Regions from separate parts of the Aeromonas sp. 130281 genome, predicted to be linked through region 1. Evidence: riboswitches for the same ligand, from Rfam matches in the RefSeq annotation. Region 1 holds a riboswitch; the other holds the start of a gene.
The links. A riboswitch is a leader RNA that binds a small molecule or an ion and turns the genes downstream of it on or off. The one in region 1 is predicted to bind lysine.
Positions count from the first base shown of each region.

Region 2: another riboswitch for lysine. It lies ahead of lysC (lysine-sensitive aspartokinase 3); the one in region 1 lies ahead of AC1IN8_RS15015 (Na+/H+ antiporter NhaC family protein).

Region 1 is NZ_JBWVQS010000005.1:235,258-242,443, forward strand. Features, by position in the region: gene AC1IN8_RS14985 (tRNA-uridine aminocarboxypropyltransferase) at 1-111, shown strand, start outside; gene queC (7-cyano-7-deazaguanine synthase QueC) at 140-829, shown strand; gene queE (7-carboxy-7-deazaguanine synthase QueE) at 891-1,562, shown strand; gene AC1IN8_RS15000 (DUF3820 family protein) at 1,564-1,794, shown strand; gene AC1IN8_RS15005 (cob(I)yrinic acid a,c-diamide adenosyltransferase) at 1,791-2,354, shown strand; gene AC1IN8_RS15010 (H-NS family histone-like protein) at 2,426-2,830, opposite strand; lysine riboswitch at 3,151-3,322, shown strand; gene AC1IN8_RS15015 (Na+/H+ antiporter NhaC family protein) at 3,408-4,988, shown strand; gene AC1IN8_RS15020 (thymidine kinase) at 5,075-5,656, shown strand; gene AC1IN8_RS15025 (flavohemoglobin expression-modulating QEGLA motif protein) at 5,711-7,048, opposite strand.
Region 2 is NZ_JBWVQS010000001.1:716,074-723,259, reverse strand. Features, by position in the region: gene AC1IN8_RS03135 (protein kinase family protein) at 1-967, shown strand, start outside; gene lysC (lysine-sensitive aspartokinase 3) at 1,100-2,452, opposite strand; lysine riboswitch at 2,539-2,760, opposite strand; gene argA (amino-acid N-acetyltransferase) at 2,869-4,197, opposite strand; gene msrA (peptide-methionine (S)-S-oxide reductase MsrA) at 4,450-5,082, shown strand; gene AC1IN8_RS03115 (DUF3802 family protein) at 5,359-5,694, opposite strand; gene AC1IN8_RS03110 (GNAT family N-acetyltransferase) at 5,706-6,269, opposite strand; gene AC1IN8_RS03105 (MmcQ/YjbR family DNA-binding protein) at 6,266-6,634, opposite strand; gene AC1IN8_RS03100 (alpha/beta fold hydrolase) at 6,743-7,186, shown strand, end outside.

The DNA.
Region 1 (7,186 bases):
CATCTGTTATCCCAGTGGGAAGGGGAGCCCGAGCGCTTCGCCCCGCTGATGAACCTCTTTACCGAGTTGAACCGGCAGTGGCATGACTTTGCCCAAGGCCGCCGTACCTGAATCTGAATTGCAAACAGGAGTGATGAACGTGAAAAAAGCCGTCGTGGTATTCAGTGGTGGTCAGGACAGTACCACCTGTCTGGTGCAGGCCCTGGCCCTCTATGATGAAGTGCACGCCATCACCTTCGACTATGGCCAGCGTCATCGGGAGGAGATCGAGACCGCTCGCCGTCTGGCCGGGCAGCTCGGGATTGCCGCCCACAAGGTGATGGATGTGACCATGCTGGGTGAGCTGGCCGTCTCGGCCCTGACCCGTGACGACATCCCGGTCAGCGGTGAGTTGCAGGACAACGGCCTGCCCAATACCTTCGTGCCGGGTCGCAACATACTGTTTCTGACCCTGGCGGCCATCTATGCCTACCAGGTCGGCGCCGACACCCTGATCACCGGGGTGTGCGAGACCGACTTCTCCGGTTATCCCGATTGCCGCGACGACTTCGTCAAGGCCCTCAATCAGGCGGTGTCGCTGGGGCTGGATCGCGCCATTCGCTTCGAGACCCCCCTGATGTGGCTCGACAAGGCGGAAACCTGGGCCCTGGCGGATCACTATGGTCACCTCGAGACGGTGCGCCAGCAGACACTCACCTGCTACAACGGCATCCAGGGGGATGGCTGTGGCACTTGCCCTGCCTGCGAGCTGCGCAGCCGCGGCCTGCAGCGCTATCTGGACGACAAGGCGGGCATCATGGCCAGCTTGCGCGAGAAAACCGGATTGTGATCCTGCCACTTTCGCGGGTTTGGGGTATAATCCGCGCCTTTTGCAGCAAGCCGTGACCGAGATGCACTACCCAATCAACGAGATCTTCCAGACCATCCAGGGGGAGGGCGTCTTCACCGGCGTGCCCGCCATCTTCGTTCGCCTGCAAGGCTGCCCTGTGGGCTGCCCCTGGTGCGACACCCGCCATACCTGGGTGGTGGATCCTGCCCGTGAGGTGGGCAGTCGCGAGGTGCTCGACCGATCCAACGAGTCCGACGGCTGGAGCAAGATGAGCACGGGCGAGATCCTGGGGAGCTTCGAGACCCTGGGTTACCGGGCGCGTCATGTGGTGTTGACCGGTGGCGAGCCCTGTCTCTACGATCTGCACGAACTCTCGTCGGCCCTGCTGGCGGCGGGATATCAGGTGCAGATCGAAACCAGTGGTACCAGCGAGATCCTGACCCACGCGCAGACCTGGGTCACCGTCTCCCCCAAGATCGGCATGAAGGGGGGCTTGCCTGTGCTGGTATCGGCTCTGGAGCGGGCCAACGAGATCAAGCATCCGGTGGCCACCGAGCGCCACATCGAGGAGCTCGATGCCCTGCTGGCCACGGCCAGCCTGCGTCCCGATGTGGTGATCGCATTGCAGCCCATCAGCCAGAAGCCCAGGGCCACCGAGCTGGCCATGGCGACCTGCATCGCCCGTAATTGGCGGCTCTCCATCCAGACCCATAAATATCTGAATATCGATTGATATGGACAGACTCTCCGATGAGCGGGTATTGCTCACCCTGGCGGGCAAGATGCCCTACGGTAAATATCAGGGGCGACGCATCATAGATATTCCAGAGCCCTATCTGGTATGGATGGCGCGCAGCGGTTTTCCGGCTGGTGCGCTGGGCCAAACCCTGGCACTGGCGTACGAGATAAAACTCAATGGACTGGAGTCCATGATTATTCCCATTATTAACAGGATGTCAGAATGAGAATATATACCCGGCAAGGGGACAAGGGCCTCACGCGGCTGGCTGATGGCTCCTCCCTGGCAAAAGATGACCGGCGGGTCGAGACCTATGGCGCCATTGACGAGCTCAATTCCCAGATAGGTCTGCTGATGGCCGAAATACCCGAGAATGAGCCGGCATTATTGGCTCAACTCATATTGCTGCAGCAGGAGCTGTTTGATTTGGGCGGGGAGCTGGCGTTTTCCAGCGAGGCGCAAAATGCCTCCCTGTGGCAGGTCAATGAGGCCTGGACGGCGCGGCTGGAGCAACAGATTGACGCCTACAGCGCCCAGTTGCCGGTATTGCGCAATTTCATTCTGCCGAGCGGTTCGCGGGCGGCGGCGCAGGCCCATGTGGTGCGCACCCTGACCCGTCGCTGCGAGCGGCTGCTGCTCGGCTTGAGCCGGGAAGAGCAGGTGAACCCGGCGATCCTGCCCTATCTGAATCGGCTAAGTGACTGGTTTTTCACGGTAGCCAGATACTTGCTGGTCTCTGCCGGTACCCCGGAAGTGCTCTGGGTCAAGGCGGCAGACAGGCGCTGAGGCGCCCGGCATGGAAACAATAAAAAACCTCGCATGGCGAGGTTTTTTATTGGGTGGGACCCTGCTTTTGATCAGATGGCAAAGTCTTCCACGGATTTGCCTTCGGCCACGGCCTTGGCAATGGCGGAGGGCATGCGGCCCTGGCCGGTCCAGGTTTTTTCCACGCCATTGTCCAGATAACGATATTTGGCGGGGCGGGGGGCACGTTTGCCTTTGCTGGCCTTGGTGCTTTCGGTGGCAACTGTGCCCACCAATTCAGCAGGATCTATCCCGGCGGCTTTCAACATTTCGGCGTATTCGGCAATTTTCTTCTGATGTTCTTCACGGGCCTGGCGTTCGGCAGATTCATCCTGCTGGCGCTCGGCGACCACCTCGGACAATTTCTGCAGTCCCTCTTCCAGTTGCTCCAGGGACAAATCGCGGCAGGCTGCGCGCAGACTACGGATATTCAGCAGAATTTTCAGAAATTCGTTCATATTGGCTACCACGCGAGCAGAAATATTAATGGGAAGGGCTGGTTTTTCGATAATTTATAGGGGGGATTGGCACCAAGTCAAGTCTGCCAAAATAATTAATTAGGCAGATAAATAAAGTCCGGCAATTATTCACGCTGCCCGCTTTATTCTCTTGGCAGGAGTTTCATTTCCGAATGAGTGCCGAGTAGATGAAAATATCGACCATGTCGTATTTTATGAACCATTTGACTACCATTTTTCCGCTTTTCGCCACACAAGCCTTGAAATTTAATCAAAAAACTTGCTATCACCCGGTGGCTCGATAAAATGTGCCGCGAATACCTTTAAGTAGAGGCGCGCTGCCTATGAGTAACCGAGCGGAGGGTGATGCCTGCGATGCTCGATGAAAGGAGTCGGCGCCGAAGTGACCAGGCCATCATACCGGGTTGCTGGTTCTGCATCGAACAGGTGCAGGACTGCCATAGTCATCCACTATGGAGCGCTACCTGAAGGGGCTGAGGAGTATGCCCGCCCTGGGTTTTGTTTCTTTGATCCTCTCGGTAGATCTCCACCTGTTGTCTTTAGGTGCAAAGAGATCATGGACATTGTTCATTACGCCGACTCCGGTTGGTCCGTCGTTCCCCCCCTGTTGGCCGTCGCCCTTGCGATCATCACCCGCCGCGTCCTGGTGTCGCTGGGGGTGGGCATAGTCGCAGGCAGTCTGCTGCTCAACCAGTTCTCCCCCCTCGAATCCCTGCATTACATGCTGAACACCGTGCTCAAGATCTTCTGGGTCGACGGTGCGCTCAACCGGGACAACGTCAACATGATCCTGTTCATGTTGCTGCTGGGGGGCCTCATCAGCCTGATGAGCGTCTCCGGGGCGACCCGGGCCTTTGCCGAGTGGGCCGCGCGCCGCGCCAAGACCCGCAAGGGGGCCAAGGCCCTCACCGGCATGATGGTGTTCGCCTTCTTCATCGACGACTTCTTCCACAGCCTGTCGGTGGGGGCCATCTGCCGCCCGGTTACCGATCGCTTCCAGATCTCCCGCGCCAAGCTGGCCTATCTGCTGGACTCCACCGCGGCGCCGGTCTGCGTGCTGATGCCCATCTCCTCCTGGGGCGCCTACATCATCGCCCTGGTGGGCGGCATCATGGCGGCCCATGGTCTGACCGATCAGAGCCCCATCTCCGCGTTCGTCGAGATGATCCCGATGAACCTCTATGCGGTCTTCACCCTGATCATGGTGCTGGTGGTGATCGCCTTCCAGCTCGACATCGGCGCCATGCGTCAACACGAGCAGTGGGCGCTGGAGGGCAAGCTGTGGGATGAGTCCAAGGGCCGTCCCATCGGCCTGGACATGGAGTCTCCCGAGGAGAGCAATGGCGGCATGATCGACATGGTGCTGCCGATCCTGACCCTGACTCTGGCGACCGTCTACTTCATGATCGGTTCCGGCGCCGCCGTGCTGGCCGACAAAGGCCTGCCGTTCAGCGTGCTCGGCTCGTTCGAGAACACCAACGTCGGCTCCTCCCTGGTCTATGGCGCCCTGTGCAGCCTGGTGGTCTCCATCGGTCTGGCCATGCGCCTCAAGCTGGGTGCCAGCAACTGGATGAAGGCGGCCCCCCAGGGGATCATGGCCATGCTGCCCGCCATCAACATCCTGCTGTTTGCCTGGACCATAGGCGCCGTGGTGCGCGACGTGGAGACCGGCAAGTACCTGGCTTCCATGGCCAATGGCAACCTGCCGATCGAAGTGCTGCCGGCTGTGGTCTTCGTGCTTTCCTGCGCCATGGCCTTTGCTACCGGCACCAGCTGGGGCACCTTCGGCATCATGCTGCCGCTGGCCGGCGACATGGCGGCCGCCAGCGACATCAGCCTGATGCTGCCGATGCTGGCCGCCGTATTGGCGGGCTCCGTGTTCGGTGATCACAGCTCGCCCATCTCCAGCACCAGCATACTGTCTGCCACCGGCGCCGGCTGCCATCACATCGATCACGTGATGACCCAGCTGCCTTATGCGCTGGCCATCGCCTTCGGTGCCGCGCTCGGTTACCTGGTGATGGGGCTGATGCACTCGGTGCTGGCTGGTTTCACGGTCAGCGCGCTCTGGTTCCTGATCTTCTCCGGTTACCATTTGCGCAAGGCTCGGATGCACCGCGCCCTGGCCGTCGCATAAAGAGAGCAAGGGGCCCACGGGTCCCTTGGTTTTGGCAGGGGCTTTGGTTAGCATGCCCCCCATCAATCCCGTTTCGGAACCCCATCATGGCTTCACTGCACTACAAATTCGCCACCATGAACTCGGGCAAGTCGACCCAGCTCATCCAGGCCCACTTCAACTATCTGGAGCGTGGCATGTATCCGCTGGCCATGACCCCCGCCATCGATGACCGCTTCGGTGCCGGGATCATCAGCGCCAGGGTCGGGCTGGAGCTGAAGGTGGAGGTGTTCAGTGACAGCTGCGATCTGTTCGAGATGGTCAAGGCGCGCCATGCAAATCGCCATATCGATGTGTTCATCGTCGACGAGGCGCAGTTCCTGACCCGGGAGCAGGTGTATCAGCTCGCCCGCATCGTCGATGAGCAGGACATACCGGTGATCGCCTACGGCCTCAAGACCGATTTTCGCGGCGAGCTGTTCCCCGGCTCCTACCACCTGCTCTGCCTGGCGGACAAGTTCGAGGAGCTCAAAAGCATCTGCTGGTGCGGCAACAAGGCGCACATGAACTCTCGCGTCAACGAGGCGGGGCAGGTGATGCGCGACGGCGAGCAGGTGGAGATAGGGGGCAACGATCGCTATGTGTCGCTCTGCCGCAAGCACTATCTGGAAGGACGGGCTTACAGGTAAGCCACAGCATGAAAAAGGGCGCCTCGGGGGCGCCCTTTTTTGTCGACGAAGGGTTCAGTCTATCTCTATGTCCATCGGCGCTATGATGGGGTCGGCCACCGGCAGGCGGTGGAACAGCTGGCGAAAATGCTGCTGTACCCGGCCTATGTCCACCAGGGACATGCCGGAGGCGAAGCCGAACCAGACATAGAGACCGGTGAGATCGCGAAACATGGGGGGCAGGTAGCGGGGGGCGTCGATGAGCCCCTCCAGATAGTGCTGATAGAGCACGGGGATGTCGTCCAGGGTCACCTTGCCGACAAACAGCATGGGCAGGATCTCCGGCACCCCTTCCAGCACGGCGCTGCGGATGAAGTTGACAGTCTCCACATAGCCCTTCACATAGGAGAGATCCTTGGTGAAGCAGGCGCCGCCCTCGACCATGCCGCCCCTAAACACCCGCTGGGTGATCTTGTAGGCATCGTGCTCGCTGGCCCCCTTCTCGACGAAGTGGCGGAACACCTCGATGAAGTCGGCGCCGCGCTCCGCCATGTCGATGGCCATCACCCGATCCGAGATGCGCTTGGCCCTGTCCGGGAAGGAGCTGAAGGTGAGGGTCTCGATGAGCACGGCCAGCCCCTCCTGGCAGGCGGTGATGCGCGGCGAGCCGGCCCCCAGCCAGGTGGCATAGGATTGCTGGCGGCCGTTGAGGGTGGTGCCGACGTGCACCCAGCCCTCGTGCACCTCCAATACCTGCAAGTCCAGCTCGGAGAAGCGGGCGTGGGAGCTCAGCTTGATGTAATCCCCCCCTGCGGCGGCATCGGAGACGATGCCATCGCTCAGCTTGACCTGCACTGTGCCGTCGCTGAAGTAGTTTGACAGCTTGCCCTGCAATCTGGCCACCGCCGCTTCCCCCTCGAACTCCTTGGGGTAGGGGCGCACCAGATGGCGGGCGCCGGGCAGGGAGAAGATGTCGCACAGGCGGGCTCCCAGCTCCTTTAACGTCTTGCGATCCCCGCGCAGATGATCGCTCGCCGAGCCGTACAGCAACTGGCTGTAACGCTGGAAGTCCGGCTGCCCGCGCTGGCGCAGCATCTCGATCACCACCATGTACTGATCCACCGTCTCTTGCAGGATCCGGCCGAGATCATCCTGCGGCCCCAGCTTTCTGCGGATCCTGTCCCTCAGCTCCTTGAGCTCCAGGTATTTGTTGCGGGGATCGAAATCGAGGGGGAGGGCCTGATAGAAGTCGGCATCGATGGCGGGCAGCACTCGTCCGCCCTTGGCGAGAAACTCGGTCTGCAGGTGGCGGGGCCACTTGATGGCATCCAGGATGCGAATGGGTTTTTGCAGGGCGAGCAGTTCATCCGAGAGGGATTTGAGGTGCAGGCGATACTTTTCTTGGATGGTCATCGGGCCTTCTGTGGAGGCGAGTGCGGTACGAGAATGGCTGAGTATATGCATAGCGCTTGCCAAAAAGAAGCGAGAGCGGGGGTGATCCCGCCTGTGCGCTTTTGGTTGTCGGAAAATTGGTTTAGACTGCGCCCCTTG
Region 2 (7,186 bases), on a different contig from region 1:
TCACCCGGACGTCGTCAAGGTCTATGGTCACGGGCTCACCGCCGAGGTGTTCCACCTCAAGGTGGAGGGGCACCACTGGTGCCTGAAGCGCTGCCGGCCAGACTCCCTGGTGGCCAACGTCGACGGCAAGACCGCCTTTCTCACCGAGCTGGAGCGGCGCCGGGAGATAGAGAGCCTGCGGGAGCTGCACCCTACCATCCTCTCCAACGTGGTCTGCACCAGCTTCGGCTCCGCCCGCGCCGGGGTGCTGGTCTCCCCCTGGCTGAGGGGCGAGCCGGTGCGCAGGCTCAATGAGCGCAACCTGGCGCAGATGCTGGCGGTGGAGGCGGAGCTGGCCCGCTGGGGCTGGTTTGACTGGGATCCGAGCCCGGGCAACCTGCTCGACGACGGCCAGCAGATCTCGGTGTTCGACTTTGGCTACATGTGGCCCTTCGATCCCCTCCACGAGTTCAACTCCAACGGCCTCACCGATCCGGCGTTTCATGTGCCTGAGCGGCTGGAGACGCGCACCCTGTCCGGGCTCTGGCTGGAGCAGAGCGATCCCCTGCCGCTGTTTCGCCACTGGCGCACGCTCTGCCTCGCCTGGGCGAAGGGGGAGTTGCAGTACCTGAGCCGGGAGGGGGCCAGCGCCCCCGTGCTGGCCCGGATGCAGGGGTTGGTGGGGGAGTGGAGCGCGGCGCTGGCAAGCGAGCAGGCGCTCGCCGCCAACTGGTGGCGCGACATGTATCGCAGCCATCGGCTCGACATCCAGGACGATCTCAGCGGCAAGAGCTGCGGCCCCATGACCCTGCGCCGCCTCGACTGGCTGGAGCTGGCGGTGCGGGATCACTTCCCGGCGCTGGCCGATAACCTGGGGTTTGACGAGGCCGGGCTCAGCCAGGCTGCGCTGTTGCAGCGGCTGGGGGGGCTGCGCGAGCAGATCCGGGCCAACCTGTTGCCGACCCGGACCCGCCAGCCTGCGCGCTGACATGGGGACGACAGCATGACGAGAGGGGCGCATCGGCGCCCCTCTTCGTTGGTATAGGGTCGCCATGGGCTTCCCCTGATGCCAGCCCCTTTTCCCTCGCGGGGAGAAGGGGCTGGCAAGGTTTTGTCAGGCTCAGTCGAGCAGCTCCTGATGGAGGCGGTTGACGATGTGGCCCGCCTCGCTCTCCTTGACCAGGAAGCAGAGGTTGTGGGCGCTGGCGCCGTAGCAGATCATCCGGATGTTGTGCTCGCGAATGGCGTCGAACACCCGGCTGCCCACCCCGGCGGCCTCGCTCATGCGGTTGCCGATGAGGGCCACCAGCGCGAAGTCAGTCTCCACCTCCACCTTGCACAGCTGGCCGAGCTCCGCCAGCACCTTGTCGCCCAGGATGGGCTCGCCGTTGCTCTGGCTGCCGGTGTGATCCAGGGTCAGGGAGACGCTCACCTCGGAGGTGGTGATGAGATCCACCGAGATGCGGTGACGGGCCAGGATGCCGAACACCTCGGCCAAAAAGCCGTAGGCGTGGAACATGTTGAGGCTGTGCAGGGTGACCAGCACCTGCTGGCGGCGCAGGGCCACGGCGCGAAACAGCGGGTTGCTGCCGGTGCTGGCGCGGATCCAGGTGCCACCGGCTGCGGGATCCCTGGCGGAGCCGACGAACACCGGAATGTCCTGGCGCAGGGCGGGTTGCAGGGTGGCCGGGTGCAGCACCTTGGCGCCGAAGGTAGCCATCTCGGCCGCCTCCACGAAGCTGATTTCCGGGATGGGGCGGGCCCGGGTGACCAGGCGCGGATCCGTGGTGTAGATGCCGGGCACGTCGGTCCAGATCTCGATACTGCCGGCGTCCAGCGCCTCGGCGAGCAGGGCCGCGCTGTAGTCGGAGCCGCCCCGGCCCAGGGTGGTGGTGCGGCCATCGGCGTCGGCGCCGATGAAGCCCTGGGTGATGATGAGGCTGTCACCGAGCAGGGGGCCCAGGGTGGCTTGGCAGAGGGTGCGGGTGGCGGCCAGATCCACGGTCGCCTTGCCAAAGCGGCTGTCGGTGCGCAGCAGCTGGCGCGCGTCCTGCCACTGGGCCTTGATGCCCCGCTGGTGCAGCAGTTCGGTGAAGAGGCGGGTGGACATCAACTCGCCGCAGGCGATGAGGCGGTCGGCCAGCTCCGCATCGGTGTGCTGGCAGGCCTGGCGGGCCATGGTGCGAATCTCGCCAAGCTGGGCGTGGATGAGAGCGCTCACCTCGTTCGGGTTGCCGAGCGCCGTGAGTATGGCCTGCTGGATCCCGGTCAGCTTGTCGAGCTGGGCATCCTGCCCGGCTTCGTCCAGTTCACCCTGGGCCAGGCTCACCAGCAGGTTGGTGACCCCGGCGCTGGCGCTCAGTACCACCACCCGGGTCGCCGGATTGGCCAGCACCACGTCGGCGCAATGGTTCATGGCCGCGGCATCGGCGACACTGGTTCCGCCAAACTTGGCGACGTTGATCGGGTTCATTGCATACTCCTGTCTCAAGGTGAAAATCCGGTTTCATCGGGCAAAAGAGAGGAGGAGGCAGAAAATGGCAGGAATAGCGAAGGATCCCGGCCAGAAGCACTCCATCCGCGGTGCCCATCCCACAAGGATCCTGCTGGATGCCTGTGGGATGCACACGACCGATGACAACCCGGGGGATTCAGCCCCCGCAGCCGACGTTGAGGTATCCAGTTGCCTCACTCGTCTCGGCGCTGCTCCCCCTGACCCAAGTTCACCGGACTCTGGTGTCCTCCCTTGGGCTGCCTGGGCAGCGCTCCTCTTCTGGTGCCACCCTGGAGGGTGGCGTGCATGTAGAAATACCCTGCACTGGATTGCACTGTCAATCGAGTTTGTAAAAAAGTACACAATTGGCAACAACCAGGCACAAGATCAATCAGTTACGAAATGGTCTTGGACAAAACCTTGGAGCGGCGCTGCCAGTTGTAGAGCCGCTGGCGCGCCACCGGCAGATCTTCCACCTCCAGGGGATCGAAGCCCCGCTCCCGGAACCAGTGGATGGAGCGGGTAGTGAGCACGAACAGGCGGCGGATGCCGAGCCGCTTGGCCCGCTCGGCCACCTTGGCTACCAGCTGATCCCCCCGGTTGGAGTTGCGGTACTCGGGATGGATGGCGACGCAGGCCATCTCGGCCATGGCCTCTTCCATGAAGCAGTAGAGCGCCGCGCAGCCGATGATGAGGCCGTCGCGCTCTATGATGGTGAACTTGTCTATCTCCATCTCCAGCTGCTCCCGGGAGCGGCGCACCAGTATGCCTTCCTCCTCCAGCGGCCGGATGAGATCCAGGATGCCGCCGATGTCCTCTATGGTGGCGGCCCGCGCCCGCTCGGCGCTTTCGCGCACTATCTGGGTGCCGAGCCCCTCGCGGCTGAACAGCTCCTGCAGCATGGCGCCGTCATCCTGATAGCTCACCAGGTGGGAACGCGGCACGCCGCCGCGGCAGGAGGCGATGGCCGCGCGCAGGTAGCGGGCGGTGCCGGACATCTCCTCGCCCGCCTGCTCCAGCTCCACCAGCAGCTCCTCGGCCTGCTCGGGGAAGAGTTCGGAGATGGCCACGCCCTGCCTGTTCATCACCCCCTGGGTGCTGCTGAAGCAGATGAGCTTGTCCGCCTTGAGATCCACCGCCACCCGGCGCGCCACCTCTTCCGAGCTCAGGTTGAAGCTCTCGCCGGTGACCGAGCAGCCGATGGGGGAGATGAGCACCAGCCCATGCTGATCCAGCTGGCGGGTGATCCCCTCCACGTCGATGCGCCGCACCCGGCCGCTGTGGCAGTAGTCGATGCCATCTTCCACCCCCAGCGGCTGGGCGGTGACGAAGTTGCCGCTCACCACGCTGATGCGCGCCCCCTGCATGGGGGTGTTGGCCAGCCCCATGGAGAGCTGGGCCGTGATGTCGTATTGCAGGCCGCCGCACACCTGCTTGATGATGGCGAAGCTCTGATCGTCGGTGACCCGGATCCGTCTGTGGTATTGGGCCTGGATGCCTGCGCGGGCCAGCGCCTCGTCGTTTTGCGGACGCGAGCCGAACACCAGAACCAGGCGGATCCCCAGCGTCTGCAGCAGGGCGATGTCGCTCACTATGTTGGCAAAGTTGGGGTGGCAGATGGCTTCCCCGCCCATCATCAGCACGAAGGTGGCACCCCGGTGCACGTTGACATAGGGGGTGGATTGCCGAAAGGCATGGACCAGGCTGGGTTCGCGTTCACGCACGTGTTTCGTTCCATAAAAAAGCAGCAATTTGCTCAATATATGAAAATAAATTCATAAATCAAGACTAAATATTTGTTTTGATGTTTTGTGCCGCCATTTTGACCAGCCGTAGACGCCCTGCGCCCGGGCGAGCCGGAAGGCGGTCAGCCCGCTGAAGGGACCGCCCTGGTTGATCCGGGCTCATAACCTGTTATCTTCGGGGTTCCTTTTCGTCAGCCGCGTCGCGCGGGATTTTATTCAAGGACAGGGCATATGGAGCAGATTATTTCACCGGCAGAGGCCCTGCCGGGACGACGGGAAGCGCTGGCGATCGGCCAGCAGCATGCTGTCAACGGCCACCCGACCCAGGGCCCCTGGCCCGAGAGGATGGAGCTGGCCTGGTTTGGCATGGGTTGTTTCTGGGGCGTGGAGCGCCTGTTCTGGCAGCAGCCCGGCGTCTATTCCACCGCCGCCGGTTATCAGGGGGGCCTGACGCCCAACCCCACCTACAAGGAGGTGTGCAGCGGCCTGACCGGTCATGCGGAGACGGTGCAGGTGGTGTTCGACCCCAAGGTCATCAGCTATGGCGAGCTGCTCAAGCTATTCTGGGAGCAGCACGATCCGGCCCAGGGCATGCGCCAGGGCGGCGACATCGGCACCCAGTACCGCTCGGTGATCTTCTATGGGGATGAAACCCAGGAGGCCATCGCCCAGCAGAGCCTGGCGGCCTACCAGCAGGCCATGATGGCGAGCGGCGATGCCCGCGCCATCACCACCCGGATCCTGCCGCTGGCGCCCTTCTACTACGCCGAGGATTACCATCAGCAATATCTGGAGAAGAACCCGGAAGGCTATTGCGGACTGGGGGGCATTGGCGTCTGCCTGCCCCCCAGCCTGAACCGCTGAGGCGCAGTCTGGATAAAACAGGGGCCATTAGGCCCCTGTTTCGTTTTTTTGAAAGAAATATTAAAAAAAGCATCCTGGCCGGGAACTTAACCGAACCTCGGCAGACTAATAGGGTAGCTACCATGGACGGCAGCCAAGACCAGACATATTTCTTGCCTCGATATTCATTCAACTGACAAGCGCGATGAATCGGAAGTGATAGCAAGCAGGGCTGCCCTTTGAGGCGGCCCTTTTCATTGCGGATCGTTGCGGGCCCTGCGGCCGCGGGGGAGGGGACTAGCCGATGGTGCTGTCGAACAGGTTCTTGATGAGATCGATGAACTCATCGAGGAAGGCGTGCTGGGCCGGGGTGGGCGCCCGCAGCCAGACGGCGGAGAGCACCTCCTCCAGATCGGCCACCACGGCGTCGGCCTCCTGCATGATCATGAAACGCACCTTGGGGTCGAGCTGGGGGTTCTGCTCGCAGATGGCCATGAGGTTGCCTGCCACCCGGTTGCTCACCAGATCCTCTATGGTCTGGGTGCCCGTGCCCTGCTGCTGGCTCTCGAACAGGCCCAGACTCTCTACCAGATACTCGATAAGCGCAATATAACCGTCGCTCTCTACCACCATGATGGCTGCCTTCATTCATCGCTTTGGGGAAATGGTGGGTATTTTAGTGGCTGGCCCCCGCTTGGCAAGCGGCAGTAGAGGCGATGGCGGACAAAACTGACCCCGCCGCGCTCCACGGTTTCCAATCCGGCCTGCTCGAAGCCGTGGCGCAGAAAGAGCGCGAGGCTGAAGGCGCTGGCCTCTGTGGTCAGGCTGTGCAGGCCCAGCTGGCTCGCCGCCTGCAGCGCCTGCGCCAGCAGCAGGCCGCCGAGCCCCTGGCGCGGATGATCCGCACTCACATAGAGCAGGCTGAGGTGGCCGTCATCGCTTAAGGTGACAAAGCCAAGGGGGATGCCCTCCTGCTCGATGATCCAGCCGTGGTGCTCGCGCAACTGGCTGGCGAGACCCGGATGACGGGCGCCCAGCGCCCATTGCTCCACCTGCGCCGGGCTGTAGTGCTCCGGGCCCATGCGGCGCACCGACTGTTCGAACAGGGTGAGCAGGTCGGGGATATTGCGCTCATCCAGGGGAACGACGCGATAGAGGTCAGGGTTTAGGGAGTGCGGAGCAGGGGAATCAGACATGGGAGGGCTCATGGTTTGGAATGGGGGGTCGGCGCCTGTGGCCGCTTGGCTTTGGGCAAGCCCGCCACCACCCGCTGGTAGGAGTGTTCAATCCAGCCCTGCCAGAGCTCGGCGTCCAGATCCTCGCTCAGGGTCACCGTATTCCAGTGCTGCTTGTTCATGTGCCAGCCGGGTTTGACCTCGGGGTGGATCTCTCGCAGCAAAAGCGCCAACTCCGGCTCGCATTTGAGGTTGATGGTCAGCGGTTCGGCCTGCCAGTCCACCAGGGCGAACATCTTGCCGGCGATGCGATAGACCAGGATCTCCGGGCCGAAGGGGGTATCCTCGGTGGCCCCCGGCTGGCTGAGCAGAAATTCGCGCAAAAGGGTGAGCGTCATACAGGCCTCCAGGCTGGTCCGATCATGAGAGCAAGCATATTCATCGAGGCGAGGCTTCTGTTAATATGCCCGCCGAGTATATCCCTCAACCCCCCGGGAGCCCATAAGATGTTGTACCACAAGACCTTTGAGCTGGGCCCCGATCGGGATTGGGTGGTGTTCGTGCACGGTGCCGGCGGCAGCTCCTCCATCTGGTTCAAGCAACTGCGGGCCTACCGGGAGCACTTCAACGTGCTGCTGCTGGACCTTCGCGGCCACGGCCAGTCCAACCAGTTGCAACAGGTGGTCAAGGGGCACTACAGCTTTCGGGCCGTGACCGAGGACATACTGCGGCTGCTCGATCACCTGCGCATTCCCCGCGCCCATTTTGTCGGCATCTCCCTTGGCACCATCCTCATTCGCCACCTGGCCGAGCTCTGCCCCGAGCGGGTCAAGAGCATGGTGCTCGGCGGCGCCATCCTGCGCCTCGACATCCGCTCCCGGGTGCTGGTGCAGCTCGGCCGGGTCGGCCAGCACATACTGCCCTACATGTGGCTCTACCGCTTGTTCGCC